DNA from 3 places in the Streptomyces sp. NPDC059785 genome. Region 3 is predicted to be linked to each of the others. Evidence: riboswitches for the same ligand, from Rfam matches in the RefSeq annotation. Region 3 holds a riboswitch; each other region holds the start of a gene.
The links. Region 3 has a riboswitch for cobalamin ahead of ACFV6E_RS16470 (cobalamin biosynthesis protein). Riboswitches for the same ligand answer to the same signal wherever they lie in the genome.

Region 1: another riboswitch for cobalamin. It lies ahead of ACFV6E_RS08630 (energy-coupling factor ABC transporter permease); the one in region 3 lies ahead of ACFV6E_RS16470 (cobalamin biosynthesis protein).
Region 2: another riboswitch for cobalamin. It lies ahead of ACFV6E_RS41395 (ABC transporter substrate-binding protein); the one in region 3 lies ahead of ACFV6E_RS16470 (cobalamin biosynthesis protein).

The regions. Positions count from the first base shown of each region.
Region 1 is NZ_JBHWHV010000008.1:107,127-111,877, forward strand. It holds gene ACFV6E_RS08615 (energy-coupling factor ABC transporter ATP-binding protein) at 1-708, opposite strand, end outside; gene cbiQ (cobalt ECF transporter T component CbiQ) at 705-1,454, opposite strand; gene ACFV6E_RS08625 (energy-coupling factor ABC transporter substrate-binding protein) at 1,461-1,847, opposite strand; gene ACFV6E_RS08630 (energy-coupling factor ABC transporter permease) at 1,844-2,587, opposite strand; cobalamin riboswitch at 2,617-2,822, opposite strand; gene ACFV6E_RS08635 (cobalt-precorrin-5B (C(1))-methyltransferase) at 2,938-4,116, opposite strand; gene ACFV6E_RS08640 (cobalt-precorrin-6A reductase) at 4,166-4,751, shown strand, end outside.
Region 2 is NZ_JBHWHV010000104.1:6,159-10,909, forward strand. It holds gene ACFV6E_RS41390 (FecCD family ABC transporter permease) at 257-1,336, opposite strand; gene ACFV6E_RS41395 (ABC transporter substrate-binding protein) at 1,345-2,406, opposite strand; cobalamin riboswitch at 2,462-2,677, opposite strand; gene ACFV6E_RS41400 (NAD(P)/FAD-dependent oxidoreductase) at 2,871-4,565, opposite strand; gene ACFV6E_RS41405 (NAD(P)/FAD-dependent oxidoreductase) at 4,659-4,751, opposite strand, start outside.
Region 3 is NZ_JBHWHV010000018.1:83,442-88,192, forward strand. It holds gene ACFV6E_RS16465 (cobyric acid synthase) at 1-1,171, opposite strand, end outside; gene ACFV6E_RS16470 (cobalamin biosynthesis protein) at 1,171-2,133, opposite strand; cobalamin riboswitch at 2,293-2,436, opposite strand; gene ACFV6E_RS16475 (hypothetical protein) at 2,565-2,786, opposite strand; gene ACFV6E_RS16480 (anion permease) at 2,810-4,063, opposite strand; gene ACFV6E_RS16485 (lysozyme) at 4,290-4,751, opposite strand, start outside.

The sequences.
Region 1 (4,751 bases), on a different contig from region 3:
CATGACGGCGGCGGGTCCGGTGTGCGCGCCGGAGGCGGTGAGCAGGGCGACGTCGTCGGCCCAGCGCAGGGCGAGGTCCACGTCGTGGGTGGCCATGACGACGGTGGTACCGGTGGCGCGCAGCCCGTCGAGCGTGCCGAGCAGCCGCTCCTGCCCGTCGGGGTCGAGTCCGGCGGTCGGCTCGTCCAGGACCAGTACCCGTGGGCGCATGGCGACCGCGCCCGCGATGGCGGTGCGCTTGCGCTGCCCGTAGGAGAGGAGGTGGGTGGGCCGGTCGGCGAGGGCGGCGATGTCCAGGGCGGTCAGCGCCTCGTCCACGCGCGCGCGGACCTCGTCGTCCGGCAGACCGAGGTTCAGCGGCCCGAAGGACACGTCCTGGGCGACGGACGCGGCGAAGAGCTGGTCGTCCGGGTCCTGTACGACCAGTTGCACCGTCGTCCGCAGCCGGGTCAGGCCCTTACGGTCGTACGTGACGGGTCGCCCTTCGACGGTCAACCGGCCGTCGCCCGGCCGCAGCCCGCCGCTGAGCAGCCGCATCAGGGTGGTCTTGCCGCTGCCGTTGCGGCCGAGGAGCGCCAGGGCACGCCCCTCGCGTATCCCGAAGTCGAGCCCGCTGAACACCGGCGGCCCCTCCTCGTACGCGAAGAACGCGCCCCGCAGCGCGACGAGAGCGGGCTCGCCGACGGACTCCCGGGCGGGCTCGTTCATGACAGGGGCCTTTCCAGTACGAGGGTCAGTGCGGCCACCGCCGTGAGCAGGGCGAGGCTCGCCGCGGTGAAGGGGACGGAGACGCGGGCCTCGGGCACCAGGACGCGCAGGGTGCCGTCGTAACCGCGTCCCGCGAGCCCGGTCTGGAGCCGCGCCGCCCGGTCGAAGGCCCGGACGAACGCCGTGGCGCCGAGCCCGGCCAGCGACCGCCAGGCGGCCGCGCGCGTGGTGTGCCCGAGCCGCGCCGCCTGCGCCTGACGGATCCGGCGCACCGAGTCCAGGAGCAGGAAGCTCATGCGGTACGTCACCAGGGCGACGTCGACGACCGGCGCGGGCACGCCCGCCCGCACCAGGCGTGGCAGCAGGTCCGCCATGGGCGTGGTGAACGCGAACAGCAGGACGCCCAGGGAGGCCGCCGAGGTCCGCAGCAGCAGCTCACCCGCGCGCACCGGCCCGCCGTCGGCGAACGCGACGAAACGGCCCGGCCCGCCGACCTGCACGAGCAGAGTGACCGCCCCCGTCACGCAGAAGCCCAGCGGCACCCGGTACGCGCGCCACAGCCGGCGGCCCGGCACGCCCGCCGGACCGAGCAGCAGGACGAGCGCCGTGACCAGGACGAAGGCGGCGCCCGGCCAGGCCGGCAGGGAGATCGCGAGCACGGTCAGACCGAGCCCGAGGACCGCCTTGTCCACAGGGTGGCGGCGGCGCCAGCGACTGCTGTACGCCGCCGCGTCGATCGGCAGCACGGGGGATCAGGCCCGCCGCCCGGCCGTGGTGTCCTCCGCGGCGGCGCCGGGCCCGCTCTCCCGCTCCTCCGGGAGACCGTCCTGCGCCCGCGCCCGCTGTTCGCCCTGGCGCCGCCCGCGCCGCAGCCCGAAGTAGTACGCGAGCACGCCCGCGCCGATGGCCGCCTGGAGGGCGAAGAGCGCCGACTCGATCTCGCCGGACGGCGGTTCGTACAGCGGCGAGAACCACGGCTCGTAGTCCGGTTCGAGCTCGGTGATCGCCGTCTCCGCCTGGGCGTCGGCACCGGCGAACGGCTCCTCCTTGCCGTCGCCGAGACCGAGCACCAGCGGCAGCACGGCGAGCGCGACCACGACGAGCAGCAGCAGGAGGTTGATCTTCGTGTGACGCTTCACCGGGCCACCGCCTCGGAGCCGGAGCCGGAGCCGGAGCCGGATCCGGGACCAGCACCCGTGCCCGTACGGTTTCCGCCCTTGGCCAGGAGCACGCCCAGCCGGGTCAGTTCGCCCTTGCTCGACTGGACCAGCAGCCGCATCACCAGCACCGTGAGCAGGCCCTCGCTCACCGCCAGCGGGATCTGCGTGACGGCGAAGATCGCGCCGAACTTGCCGAGCGCGCCCGCGAAGCCGCTGCCCGGGTCGGGGAAGGCCAGGGCGAGCTGCACGCTGGTGACGCAGTAGGTGGACAGGTCGGCGACGAACGCGCCGAAGAACACGGCGACCATCAGCGGGACGTCGAAGCGCCGCAGCAGCCGGTAGGTCCCGTACCCGGCCCAGGGGCCGACGATCGCCATCGAGAAGACGTTGGCGCCGAGCGTGGTCAGGCCGCCGTGCGCGAGCAGCAGCGCCTGGAAGAGCAGCGTGATGGTGCCGAGGACCGCCATGATCGGCGGACGGAACAGGATCGCGCCGAGCCCGGTGCCGGTGGGATGTGAACAACTGCCGGTGACGGACGGCAGCTTGAGAGCCGACAGGACGAACGTGAAGGCACCGGAGGCACCCAGGAGCAGTGTGCTCTCGGGGTGCTCTCTGACCTCACGGGTGAGTGACCGGACTCCGTGGACGACGAACGGCGCCGACGCGACGCCCCAGGCGACCGCGTGCGCCGGAGGCAGAAAACCCTCGGCTATGTGCATGACTCAGCAGACCCTCTCCAGCACCTCGTGGATGGTTGAAGTGCCTTGGCCGGTCTCCTGGCTGACGGGTACCACATCCGTGCTCCGCCTTCCCGGGTCCGAGGACCCAGTGGCTGCCCGTTGGATCCTGTCGACGACAGGTCCGAGGGCCGGAGCCGGACTTCCCGATCACAGTGGCGAGGGCCGCACCGGCATCACACCGGATTTCCCGTGCACCAAGGCGTGGTGACAGTAGTCCCCGCAGGCGGGGAGCCGCAAGAAGCCCTCGGGGGCGTACGGCGACGCCCGCCCGCGCAGCCCGGACCGCCCGGCGGACCGGGCTCGCGACAGGGGCTTCCGTCAGGTACGCCCTAGCGGACCGAGCTGCGGCCCACGATGCCGCCCGCCCGGTCGATGCAGATCACGTCGACCGCGACGGGCGCGCCCCGCAGCACGGCCAGTGCCTCGTCGCGCGCCGCCGTCGCCACCAGATCGCCGAGCGGGACCCCGGCCGCCGTGCAGAGCTGGAGCGCGGCGAGCCCCGTGTTGGCCCCGGCCACCCGCGCGGCCAGCGCCTCGTCGGCGCCGCCCCGGCGGGCCAGTCCGGCGAGGAAGCCCTTGTCGACCTGCGAGCGGGCGGAGTGCAGATCGAGCTGCCCGGCCGCCAGCTTCGACAGCTTGGCGAAACCGCCGCAGACCGTGAGCCGGTCGACAGGATGGCGGCGTACGTACTTCAGCACCGCGCCCGCGAAGTCGCCCATGTCGAGCAGCGCGTCCTCGGGCAGCCCGTGCACCGCGACGACGGTCTTCTCCGAGGTGGAGCCGGTGCAGCCCGCCACATGCGTGCGTCCGGCGGCGCGGGCCACGTCGACCCCGCGCCGGATGGAGTCGATCCACGCCGAGCACGAGTACGGCACGACGATCCCGGTCGTACCGAGGATGGACAGGCCGCCGAGGATGCCGAGCCGGGGGTTCCAGGTGGAGCGGGCGATCTCCTCGCCGTGGTCGACGGAGAGGGTGATCTCGACGTCGCCCCCGTCGCCGTACCGGCGGGCGACCTCGGCGACGTGGTCGCGCATCATCTGCCGGGGGACGGGGTTGACGGCCGGTTCGCCGACGGGCAGCGGCAGTCCGGGCCGGGTGACGGTGCCGACGCCGGGGCCCGCCCGGAAGACCACGCCCGAACCGGCCGGCAGCCGCCGCACCGTGGCCCGTACCAGCGCGCCGTGCGTGACGTCCGGATCGTCACCGGCGTCCTTCACGATCCCGGCCATCGCGGAGCCGTCGCCCAGCTCCTCCGCCGCCAGCGCGAACGCCGGGGTCTGCCCCTTGGGCAGCGTCACCGTCACCGGATCCGGGAAGTCACCGGTCAGCAGCGCCGTGTACGCGGCGGTGGCGGCGCCCGTCGCGCAGGCACCGGTGGTCCAGCCGGGCCGCAGCCCGGTGTGCTTGAGTTGGGCGCCGCGGCCGCCCTTCGCCGCACCGCCGCTCACACCGCACCGCCGCTCACACCGCACCCCCAGGGGAGGTCCCACCGCAGATGACTGCATCGCAGATGGCTTCACCGCGGCCGACGAACGAGGAGAGGCGGGCGTCGCCGTGCACGTCCTGATCCTCGGCGGTACGACGGAGGCGCGCCGGCTCGCCGAGATCCTGGCCGCCGAGGCGCCGCACCTGCGCGTGACGACGTCGCTCGCCGGACGCGTGGCCGCACCCCGGCTGCCGCCTGGCGAGGTCCGCACGGGCGGCTTCGGCGGCGCCGGGGGACTGGCCGGGTGGCTGCGCGCGGAACGGGTGGACGCACTCGTCGATGCCACTCACCCCTTCGCCCGGACGATCGGTTTCCACGCGGCCGAGGCGGCCGCCACCACCCATGTTCCCCTGCTCGCCGTGCGGCGGCCCGGCTGGGTCCCCGGTCGGGGCGACGTCTGGCACGACGCGGCCTCGCCCGCACAGGCGGCGGCGCTGCTGCCCGCGCTGGGCCGCCGGGTGTTCCTGACCACAGGGCGGACGGGCCTCGCGGACTTCGCGGAGCTGGACGGCCTGTGGTTCCTGGTCCGTTCCGTGGACGCGCCCGAACCTCCGCACCCCCGGCACATGGAGGTGCTGCTCGCCCGCGGGCCCTTCGCCCTCGACGGGGAGCGCGAGCTGCTGCGCCGGCACCGGATCGACGTACTCGTCACCA
Region 2 (4,751 bases), on a different contig from region 3:
GTCGCGGCGGGACGGTCCGTTTCAGCGGGACGGTCCGCCCCGGCGGGGCCCGTCGCCCGTGCCCGCCCCCCGGGACCGGCGCCCGTCACGTCTTCCTCCGGCCCCGGTACAGCACCGCGACGAACGCCGGTACAGGCGTCGTCCACGACGCCCGGATCCCGCCCCTCCCCCGCAACCGGCGCCCCGCCCACCCCACCGGGACGGCCCGCCCCGGCAGGGCCCGTCGCCCGTGCCCGCCCCCCGGGACCGGCGCCCGTCACGTCTTCCTCCGGCCCCGGTACAGCACCGCGACGAACGCCGGTACGCCGATGAGGGACGTCACCACGCCCACGGGGACCTCCTGGGGGTCGATGACGGTGCGGGCGGCGGTGTCCACCCAGACCAGGAAGACGGCGCCGGCCAGCGCCGTGACCGGCAGCAGGCGGGCGTGGCCGGGGCCGGTGAGGGCGCGGGTCGCGTGCGGCAGCACCAGGCCGACGAAGCCGATCGCACCGGCGCAGGCGACCAGGGCCGCGGTGAGCAGCGCCGTGGCGCAGAGCAGGATCAGCCGGGTCCTGGCCACCCGTACGCCGAGCGCCGCCGCGGCCTCCTCGCCGAACGCGAACGCGTCCAGGGTGCGGGCGTGCCCGAGGCAGACCAGCAGCACCGCGGCGAGCAGCACCGCGCACAGCAGCACCTCGCCCCAGCCGGCCCCGGTGAGCGAGCCGAGCAGCCAGAACAGCACGCCCCGGGTGGTCTCGGCGTCGGCGGAGGTCAGCACTACGAACGAGGTGAGCGCGGAGAACAGCTGCATGGCTGCGACCCCGGAGAGGACGACCCGGTCGGTGCTGCCGCCGAGGCTGTGGCTGAGCAGCAGTACGAGCCCGAAGGAGAGCAGCGCCCCGGCGAACGCGCCCGCGGAGAGCGAGACGGCGCCGCCGCCCACCCCGAGCACGACGACGGCGACGGCGCCGGTGGACGCGCCGGAGGAGACGCCGAGCACGAACGGGTCGGCCAGCGGATTGCGCAGCAGCGACTGCATGACCGCCCCGCACAGCGCGAGCCCCGCCCCGCACACGGCGGCGAGCAGGGTGCGGGGCATGCGCAGGTTCCACACGATGCCGTCCCGCAGTGGCGCGAGCGTGCTCTCGCCGAGGCCGAGGTGGGCGGCGGCGGCCGCCCAGACGTCGGCCGTGGAGATGTCGGCGGGCCCGATGGTGACGGCCAGGGCGACGGACACCACGAGCGCGAGCAGCCCGCCGGCCGTGAGCAGCGCGGTACGCACCCACAGGCGCGGCGCCGTGTCCGGACACGGCGCCGTACCCGAATGCGGCGTCGGCTCCGGACGCGGCCCCATGTGCTTCCTCACTTCGCGAGCCCGAAGTCGCGCAGCCCCGCCGCGACCTGCTCGATCCCCTCGACCGTGCGGATGGACGGGTTCATCGCCTGCCCGCTGAGCAGGACGTACCGCTTCTTCTTCACCGCGGTGAGGTTGCGGGTGGCGGCGTTGGTCTCCAGGAAGTGGATCTTCGCCTCGGCGGTCTCGGCGGTCTGCGACTTGCGGGTCAGGTCACCGAGGACGATGACGTCGGGGTCGCGGTCGGCGACGGTCTCCCAGTTGATCTGCGGCCACTCGTCGTGGGTGTCGGAGAAGACGTTCTCGGCGCCGAGGGCGCGGGTGATGGCGCCGGGGGCGCCGCAGCAGCCGGCGAGGTAGGGCGACTGGGAGTTGGCGAACCAGTACATGAGGGAGACGCCCGAGGCGTCGAGCCCGTCGGTCGCCTCACTCACCCGTTGCTTCAGCCCGGCGACGAGCTTCTCGCCGCGCGCGTCGACGCCGAAGGCGTGCGCGAGGTCGCGTATCTCGCCGTAGACGGTGTCGAGGGTGAGCGCCTTGCCGCGGGAGCCGTCGCCGCCGCTGTCGTTGTCCTTGCCGCCGTCGGAGCAGTCGGCGGGCGAGACGTACGTGGGCACGCCCAGGTCCTCGAACTGGTCGCGGGTGGCGACGCCGCCCTTGCCGAGCGTGGAGACGAAGGACGCGGTGACGAAGTCGGGCTCGGCGTCCAGCACCTTCTCGAACGAGGGGTTGTTGTCCGCGAGCCGCGGCACCTTCGCGTTCGCCTTCTCCAGGCCCTTCATCACCGGGTCGGTCCAGGTCGCGGTGCCCGCGAGCCGGTCCCCGAGGCCGAGGGAGAGCAGGATCTCGGTGCTGCCCTGGTTGAGGGAGACGGCGTGCCGCGGGGCCGACTTCAGGGTGACCTGGCGGCCGCAGTTGTCGATGGTGCGGGGGTATCCGGCGGCGGACTCCTCCGCCTTCGCGCCGTCGGCGCCGGAGCCGCCGCAGGCGGTGAGCAGCAGTGCGGGGGCGAGGAGCAGGGCCGCGGTGCGGCGGGGGGCACGGAGCGGGGGAATGCGGAGCACGGGCATGCCTCGGTTGTCGGGGCTCGGACGCGGAGCCTGGCCTACGGACGTCCTCCCCGCACGGGGGCGCGGAGGGGCCAGCAGGTCTTCGGACTCGGGTTCGTCCGGCCGGGGCGCCTTCCCGGGAACTGTCCGTGCCGGCCGTACGGCCGTCGCGGGCGCTGCTCCCAGTGGCGTCGATGCCCCGCCCGTCCCCCTCACCGCTGCGCGTCAGTTCCGGATTCGCACCGGATTCCCTGGCCTCGGATGTGGCTCGACTGGCTCCGGAACCCTATCAAGGGGTCCCGCCGGCCGGTTCACGCGGACCCCGGGGCCGTCCGGCGGCTCCGCCACGGGCCGGTGGGCGGCCGCCCGCGCCGGGCGGCCGCCCTGTGTCCTTGCACCCTTACGTCCTCACGTCCTCACGTCCTCACGTCCTCACGTCCTCACGTCCTCACGTCCGTACGTCCGTACGTCCGTACGTCCGTACGTCAGAACAGCTTCTTGCCGCGCAGCCGGGCCTTGACCGCCTCCCGTCCGTTGCCCAGGACGAGCCTGCGGACGACGGGGTCGGCCTCGGTGGCGGCCCAGCGGACCATCCGCAGCAGCGTCCTGGGCTGCGGGTTCAGGAAGCGGACGTCGCGCTCGGCGTACCCGAAGTGCTTGGGTACGAAGTCGGCCGCGAGCAGCCGGTCGTAGAGCAGGTCGGCGGCGTCCGCGGCGGTGACGGCACCGGCCTCGACCGCCTCGCAGCTCTTGACCATCGTCTCGTACAGCTCGGCGAAGCCGTCGTGGTCGGGCCAGTACAGGCCCGGGTAGGGCACCTCCTCCAGGTCGGTGAAGTGCTGGTCGCGGCCGTCCTTGCGGAACTTGGTCAGCGCGGTCTGCATCCGGTAGACGCCCGCGTTGGCGCCCCAGGCCCAGATCCGGAAGACCGCGCTCCACAGGTCGTAGTCGCACCAGGAGATGAAGGCCGAGTTCACCAGGGAGTCGTTGTAGTCGAACAGCGACTGCTGGAGCCGGTCCACGGGGGCGAACCGGTCGCCGGAGAAGTCGTCGTCCCGCACCGCGCGCAGCAGCCGCCGGGCCAGCACGTTCAGGGCCTCGGTGGTGTTGGACAGACCGCGGGAGAACAGCGGGTCGAGGAAGCCCGCGGCGTGCGAGAGCAGGAACCAGCGGTCGCCCGCGGTCTGCCGGGAGGAGTACTGGAGCCGTCCGGTCGAGGTCCATTCCCGTACCGGCTTCATGCCCTCGAACTGCCGGACGATGTCGGGGAAGGGTGCCGCGAGCCGGGCGAAGTCCTCCTCGGGGGCGACTCCTCCGGGCTTGGGAAAGCGGCGCGGGTCGACGGTCATGCCGACGCTGCACAGCGGGTTCTTGGACCACTTGTTGTTGTTGAAGCCGATGACCCAGGCCCAGCCGCGGTCGAACATGTGGTGCACGGTGCCCTCGTACCAGGGAACGGGCGGGCGCTGGCTGTCCGGGAGGTGGTCGAAGAGCCGGTCGGTGGGGGTGAGGTCGACGACGTGGTTCCAGATGGAGCGCGAGTGGTGCTTGAACCGGCAGGGGTCCTCGCGCAGGCCGAACTTCTCCGCCACCGGTGAGCGGAAGCCGCTGGCGTCCACGAGGTAGCGTGCCCGGTACTCGCCGCCGCGCCCGGCCAGGGTGACCCCGGAGCCGTCGAAGTCGATGTCGTCGACGAAGAAGTTCTGCCGGGCCCGGCAGCCGTACTTGACGGCGACCTGGAAGAGCCAGGAGTCGGTGTCCTGGCGGAACAGGTGGGCGGCCTCGTGCAGGAGCTGGGGCGGGGTGTTGAACTCGTTGACCTCGCGCGGGTTCTGCGGCGCGTCCTCGTGGTGCAGCAGGAAGCCGAAGTGCCGCTTGACGCCGAAGCGGGGGCCGATGGTGCGGGTGGTGTCGGTGAACGAGGCGAGCGCGGCGATCTCGGGGACGTCGTAGCGTTCCGCGAGGGTGCGCAGCGACACCAGGGTGAACGGGATCGTCGACTCGCCGATCGCGAAGCGCGGGTGCGAGCCGGCGTCCAGGAGCAGGACCTTGCTGCCGTGCCGCGCCAGGATCGCCCCGAGCAGCGATCCGGCGACACCGGAGCCGAGGATCGCGACGTCGTACGTCTCCCTCTCGGACGGCGCGAGGTCGTCGCGTGCTGAAGTGCCCGTTGAGTCCACGTGCTCTCTCCTTGTCGTCGGCCGGGACGGCCGGCCGGTGCGCGGTGACGGCACGAGCGCCTGCCGGACCGTGCACGGCGGCGGCGCGACCGGCTATGCGGGACCGCGCAGACCGCGCAGTCGCTCTCTGAGCAGGCCGCCCATGGCGCCCTTGAGGAGCGCGCCGACGTCGTCGGGAGCGTCGGT
Region 3 (4,751 bases):
CGCCGAGGGCTTCGCCCGCCGGCCTGGTCAGGGTCTTCTCGCGCGCGAACCGCACGCGTACGGGCAGCAGGCCGAGGGCGTCGACGGCGCCCGCGCGGGACTCGATCTCGTCCTCGATGTGCTCGCCGAGGATCTGGAAGCCGCCGCAGACGCCGAGCACGGGCCGTCCCTCGGCGGCCCGCCGCGCGATCGCGTCCGCGAGCCCGCGCTCGCGCAGCCACCGCAGGGCCTTCACCGTGCCGCGGGTGCCGGGTACGACGACGAGATCGGCGTCGGCCAGTTCCTCGGGGCGGTCCACGAACCGCACGACGACGCCGGGCTCGGCGGCCAGCGCGTCGACGTCGGTGAAGTTGGACATCAGCGGGACGGCGCAGACGGCGACGCGGAGGATGTCCTCGCCGACGGGGGAGGAGACCGCGGACTCGCGGACGGCGCCGCGCAGCGAGACACGGAGTCCGTCCTCCTCGTCGATACCGAGCCCGTGCCGGAACGGCAGCACGCCGTAGGAGGGGCGGCCGGTGAGGTCCTTCAGCATGTCGAGGCCCGGCTCCAGCAGGGAGACGTCGCCGCGGAACTTGTTCACCAGGAAACCGGCGACGAGTTCCTGGTCCTCGCGGCTCAGCAGCGCGACGGTGCCGAAGAAGGAGGCGAAGACGCCGCCGCGGTCGATGTCGCCGACGACGAGCACGGGCAGCCGCGCGTTGCGGGCGATGCCCATGTTCACGATGTCGGTGCGGCGCAGATTGATTTCGGCGGGACTGCCGGCCCCCTCGCAGATCACCGCGTCATACGTGCCCCGCAACTCGGCCAGGCAGTCCAGGACGGTGCCGAGCAGCGCCTGCTGCCGGCCGCCGTGGTAGCCGCGCGCGCTCATCTCGCCGACCGGCTTGCCCATCAGCACGACCTGGCTGCTGCGGTCGCCGCCGGGCTTGAGCAGTACGGGGTTCATCAGCGCGGTCGGCTCGATCCGGCACGCCTGGGCCTGCATGGCCTGCGCCCGTCCGATCTCGGCGCCCTCGCGGGTGACGAAGGAGTTGAGGGACATGTTCTGCGCCTTGAACGGCGCGACCTTGACGCCCTGCCGTACCAGCCACCGGCAGATCCCGGCGGTGACGACGCTCTTGCCCGCGTCGGAGGTGGTGCCCGCGACCAGTAGTCCGCCGCCGCTCATCATCTGCCTCCTCGTAGCCGTGATGCGTGCAGGCGTCGCCCCAGCAGCCGTCCTGTTGCGCAGACGCCGAGGGCCAGCCAGCCCACCCGCCGCGACAGCCGTACGGCCCGTTCGACGTCGCCAATCTCCACGGACCGGCCGTCTTCGTTGAGCACCGGCCGGTGCTCGACCCGGCCGCCGTACGACAGCGTCCCGCCGAGCCGGACCCCGAGCGCGCCCGCGAAGGAGGCCTCGACGGGTCCGGCGTTGGGGCTCGGGTGCTTCCTCGCGTCGGCCCGCCAGGCGCGCAGGGCGCCCCGCGGGTCGCCGCCCGCGACGGTGGCGAGCACGGCGGTCAGCCGCGCGCCGGGCCAGCCCGCGACGTCGTCGAGGCGCGCGGAGGCCCAGCCGTAGCGGCGGTAACGGGGGGACTTGTGCCCGACCATGGCGTCGAGAGTGTTGACGGCGCGGAAGCCGACCAGCCCCGGGACCCCGGCGGCGGCCCCCCACATGAGGGCGCCGACCACGGCGTCGGAGGTGTTCTCGGCGACGGACTCGACCACCGCCCGCGCGATCCCGTCGGCGTCCAGCGCCTGCGGATCGCGCCCGCACAGGTGCGGCAGCCGTTCGCGTGCGACGTCGATGTCCCCGGCGGCGAGCGCGCCGCCGATGGCGCGGGCCTCCCGGGCCAGGCTGGTGCCGCCGACGACGGCCCAGGTGGCGGCGGCGGTCAGTGCGACGGAGGCGGCGCGGGAGCGGCGTACGGAGCGGTCGGCCAGCGCGGCGAGCCCGACGGCCGAGCCCACGCAGACGGCGGTGTGCAGCGCGCCGCGGCCCCGGTCGTCCCGCCACAGCACGCGCTCGACGGCACCGGCGGCCCGGCCGAACACGGCGACGGGATGCCCGCGGCGGGGATCGCCGAGGAGCAGGTCACCGAGGAGGCCGGCGGCGGCGCCGTACGCGAAGACGCGATCGGCACCCATCGGTTCAGCCGATGCCCGCGCCGGCGGAGCCGGGACCTGGCACCGTCACCCTCGTACGGCCGGAACACCTGGTACGGAACGCACTGAACGCACGGAACGGGAACGGCACCGGGCAGCCGCGCATGGCGATATGTCCTCACTCAGGGTGTCCACGCCCTGGTTCGACGAGACCGGCGGTGAGAGTTCCTGGCTCCCGGGGAGGTTCTCCCCGGTGACAGTGGCGGGACCGCGCCGGATTCGCACCGGGCTTCCTCTCCTGCCGCCGTACTTGGCCTTGGCAGTTCACCACGCGCTGAGAACACCCGTCAACTTGCTGTTGACCTGCGCGGGGACAGTGTGCCGAGGCCCACACGGAGGCGGGGTGCGGGACCCGCTCCGGTCCCGCACCCCGCCTCGGAAGTCCCCCTTGTCGTCGCCTCCGGTCCCTGCCGTCAGGCGACGATCAGATAGATCCCGTACGCCACCGCCGCCGCGCACGCGGCGAAGCAGACGCAGGCGCCGGTGGCCGCGAGGGCCGCGGATCCGCCCTGCGCGGTAGCGGACTCGCGCTTGGAGAGGCCGAGTATGCCCAGGGTGAAGAGGCCGACGAGGACCACGGTCACCACGAGGCTGACTCCGAAGACGGAGCCGAGGGCTGCCCAGTCGATGTTCATGCTGCTTCCTTGGTCCTTGGAGGTCAGGCCACGGCCTCGGGGGCCTTCGGGGCCGCCGGGGTGTCGGTGGTCGCCGGGACGGTTGCCGTGAGTGTCCCGGTCACGGGGCCGGCCGGGGGCGGGGTGACGGCGGCGATGGCCGCGGTCACCACACCGGCGGGCTCGGCATCGGCGTCCGGCTCGTTGACGTTGGTGTGGTCGACGACCTCGCCGCGGCGGGAGACCAGCCAGATCGCGGTGCAGGAGGCGATCAGGAAGACGGCGACGAGGGCGGTGCCCCAGTCGCCGAAGCCGGTCACCCACTCGGCGAGGGCGCCGACGACAGCGGCGGCCGGCAGGGTCAGGACCCAGGCGACGCACATCCGGGTGGCGGTGGACCAGCGGACCACGCCGCCCTTGCGGCCGAGGCCCGCGCCCATCACGGAGCCCGAGACGGAGTGCGTGGTGGAGAGCGAGAAGCCGATGTGGGAGGAGGCGAGGATGACCGTGGCCGCGCTGGTCTGGGCGGCGAAGCCCTGCTGCGGCTGGAGGTCGGTCAGGCCCTTGCCCATCGTGCGGATGATGCGCCAGCCGCCCAGGTAGGTGCCGAGCGCGATGGCGCAGCCGGCCGAGAGGATGACCCAGACCGGCGGGTCGGAGTCGGGGGCGACGGCGCCGCCTGCGACCAGGGCCAGGGTGATGATGCCCATCGTCTTCTGGGCGTCGTTGGTGCCGTGGGCCAGCGAGACCAGGCCCGCGGAGGCGATCTGGCCGGCGCGGTAGCCCTTCTCGGTGGACCTGCCGCCGGCCTTGGCGCCGAGCGCGTACGACATGCGGGTGGCGATCAGTGCCGCGACGCCCGCGACCACGGGGGCCGCGACGGCCGGGATCAGCACCTTGGTGACCAGTACGCCGCCGTGCACTGCGGCCGTGCCGGCCGAGGCGATGGTGGCGCCGATCAGACCGCCCATCAGGGCGTGGGAGGAGCTGGAGGGGAGTCCGACGAGCCAGGTCAGCAGGTTCCAGAGGATCGCGCCGACGAGCGCCGCGAAGATCACCTCTGGCTGGATGCCGGATTCGTCGACGAGACCTTTGGAGATCGTGTTGGCGACTTCGACGGACAGGAACGCGCCGACAAGGTTGAGGACGGCGGACATGGCCACCGCGACCTTGGGCTTGAGTGCGCCGGTCGAGATGGTGGTGGCCATCGCGTTGGCGGTGTCGTGGAAACCGTTCGTGAAATCGAACACGAGAGCGGTGACGATCACGATCCCGAGGAGAAGCGTGATGTGTTCCATTTACCCAGGCTTCTGTTGGACGTCAGTGGCAGGCTGAACGTAGGCAACCAGGGTGAACGGAAGATGAACTGAGGCGGGCGGTGGGGTGACCCAATCGGCGGGCCGCCACTCCACTTACGAGGGAGTGACGGCCCGCCGGACCGAACAAAGGTGGAATCTGCGTCTCCGCTCATGGCCTCGCGTACGGCCTCGCGTATGGCCCCCGCTTATGGCCTTCGCGGTTTCGCTATCCGCTCGCGAGTTTCCGCAGCTGGTTCATGGAGCCGTTGAAGAGATTCTGGTCACCCGGCAGCCGGCCCCGGTTGTCGTACTGCCAGAAGGTCCAGAACGACCAGCCGGCCGGCAGCGCCCCCGCGCTCCCAGCGTCGTAGCGGGCGAGCCAGAGCGGATGGTTCGCCGCGAAGGCGCGGCTGCCGCCGGTGCACTTGTTCCACCAGAGCGTGGTCGTGTAGATCACCGGGCGGCGGCCGGTCCGGCGCTTCACCTCGTTGCTGAAGGCCGCGATCCAGTGGACCATCCGCGCCTTGCTGAGGCCGTAGCACTTCTTCTTCCTGCTGTACGGGTTGTGCTCGATGTCCAGCGCGGGCGGCAGCGTCCGGCCGTCCGCGCGCCAGCCGCCCCCGTGGCGCACGAAGAACGCGGCCTGCGCGGTGCCGGACGACTTGTTCGGGACGGCGAAGTGGTACGC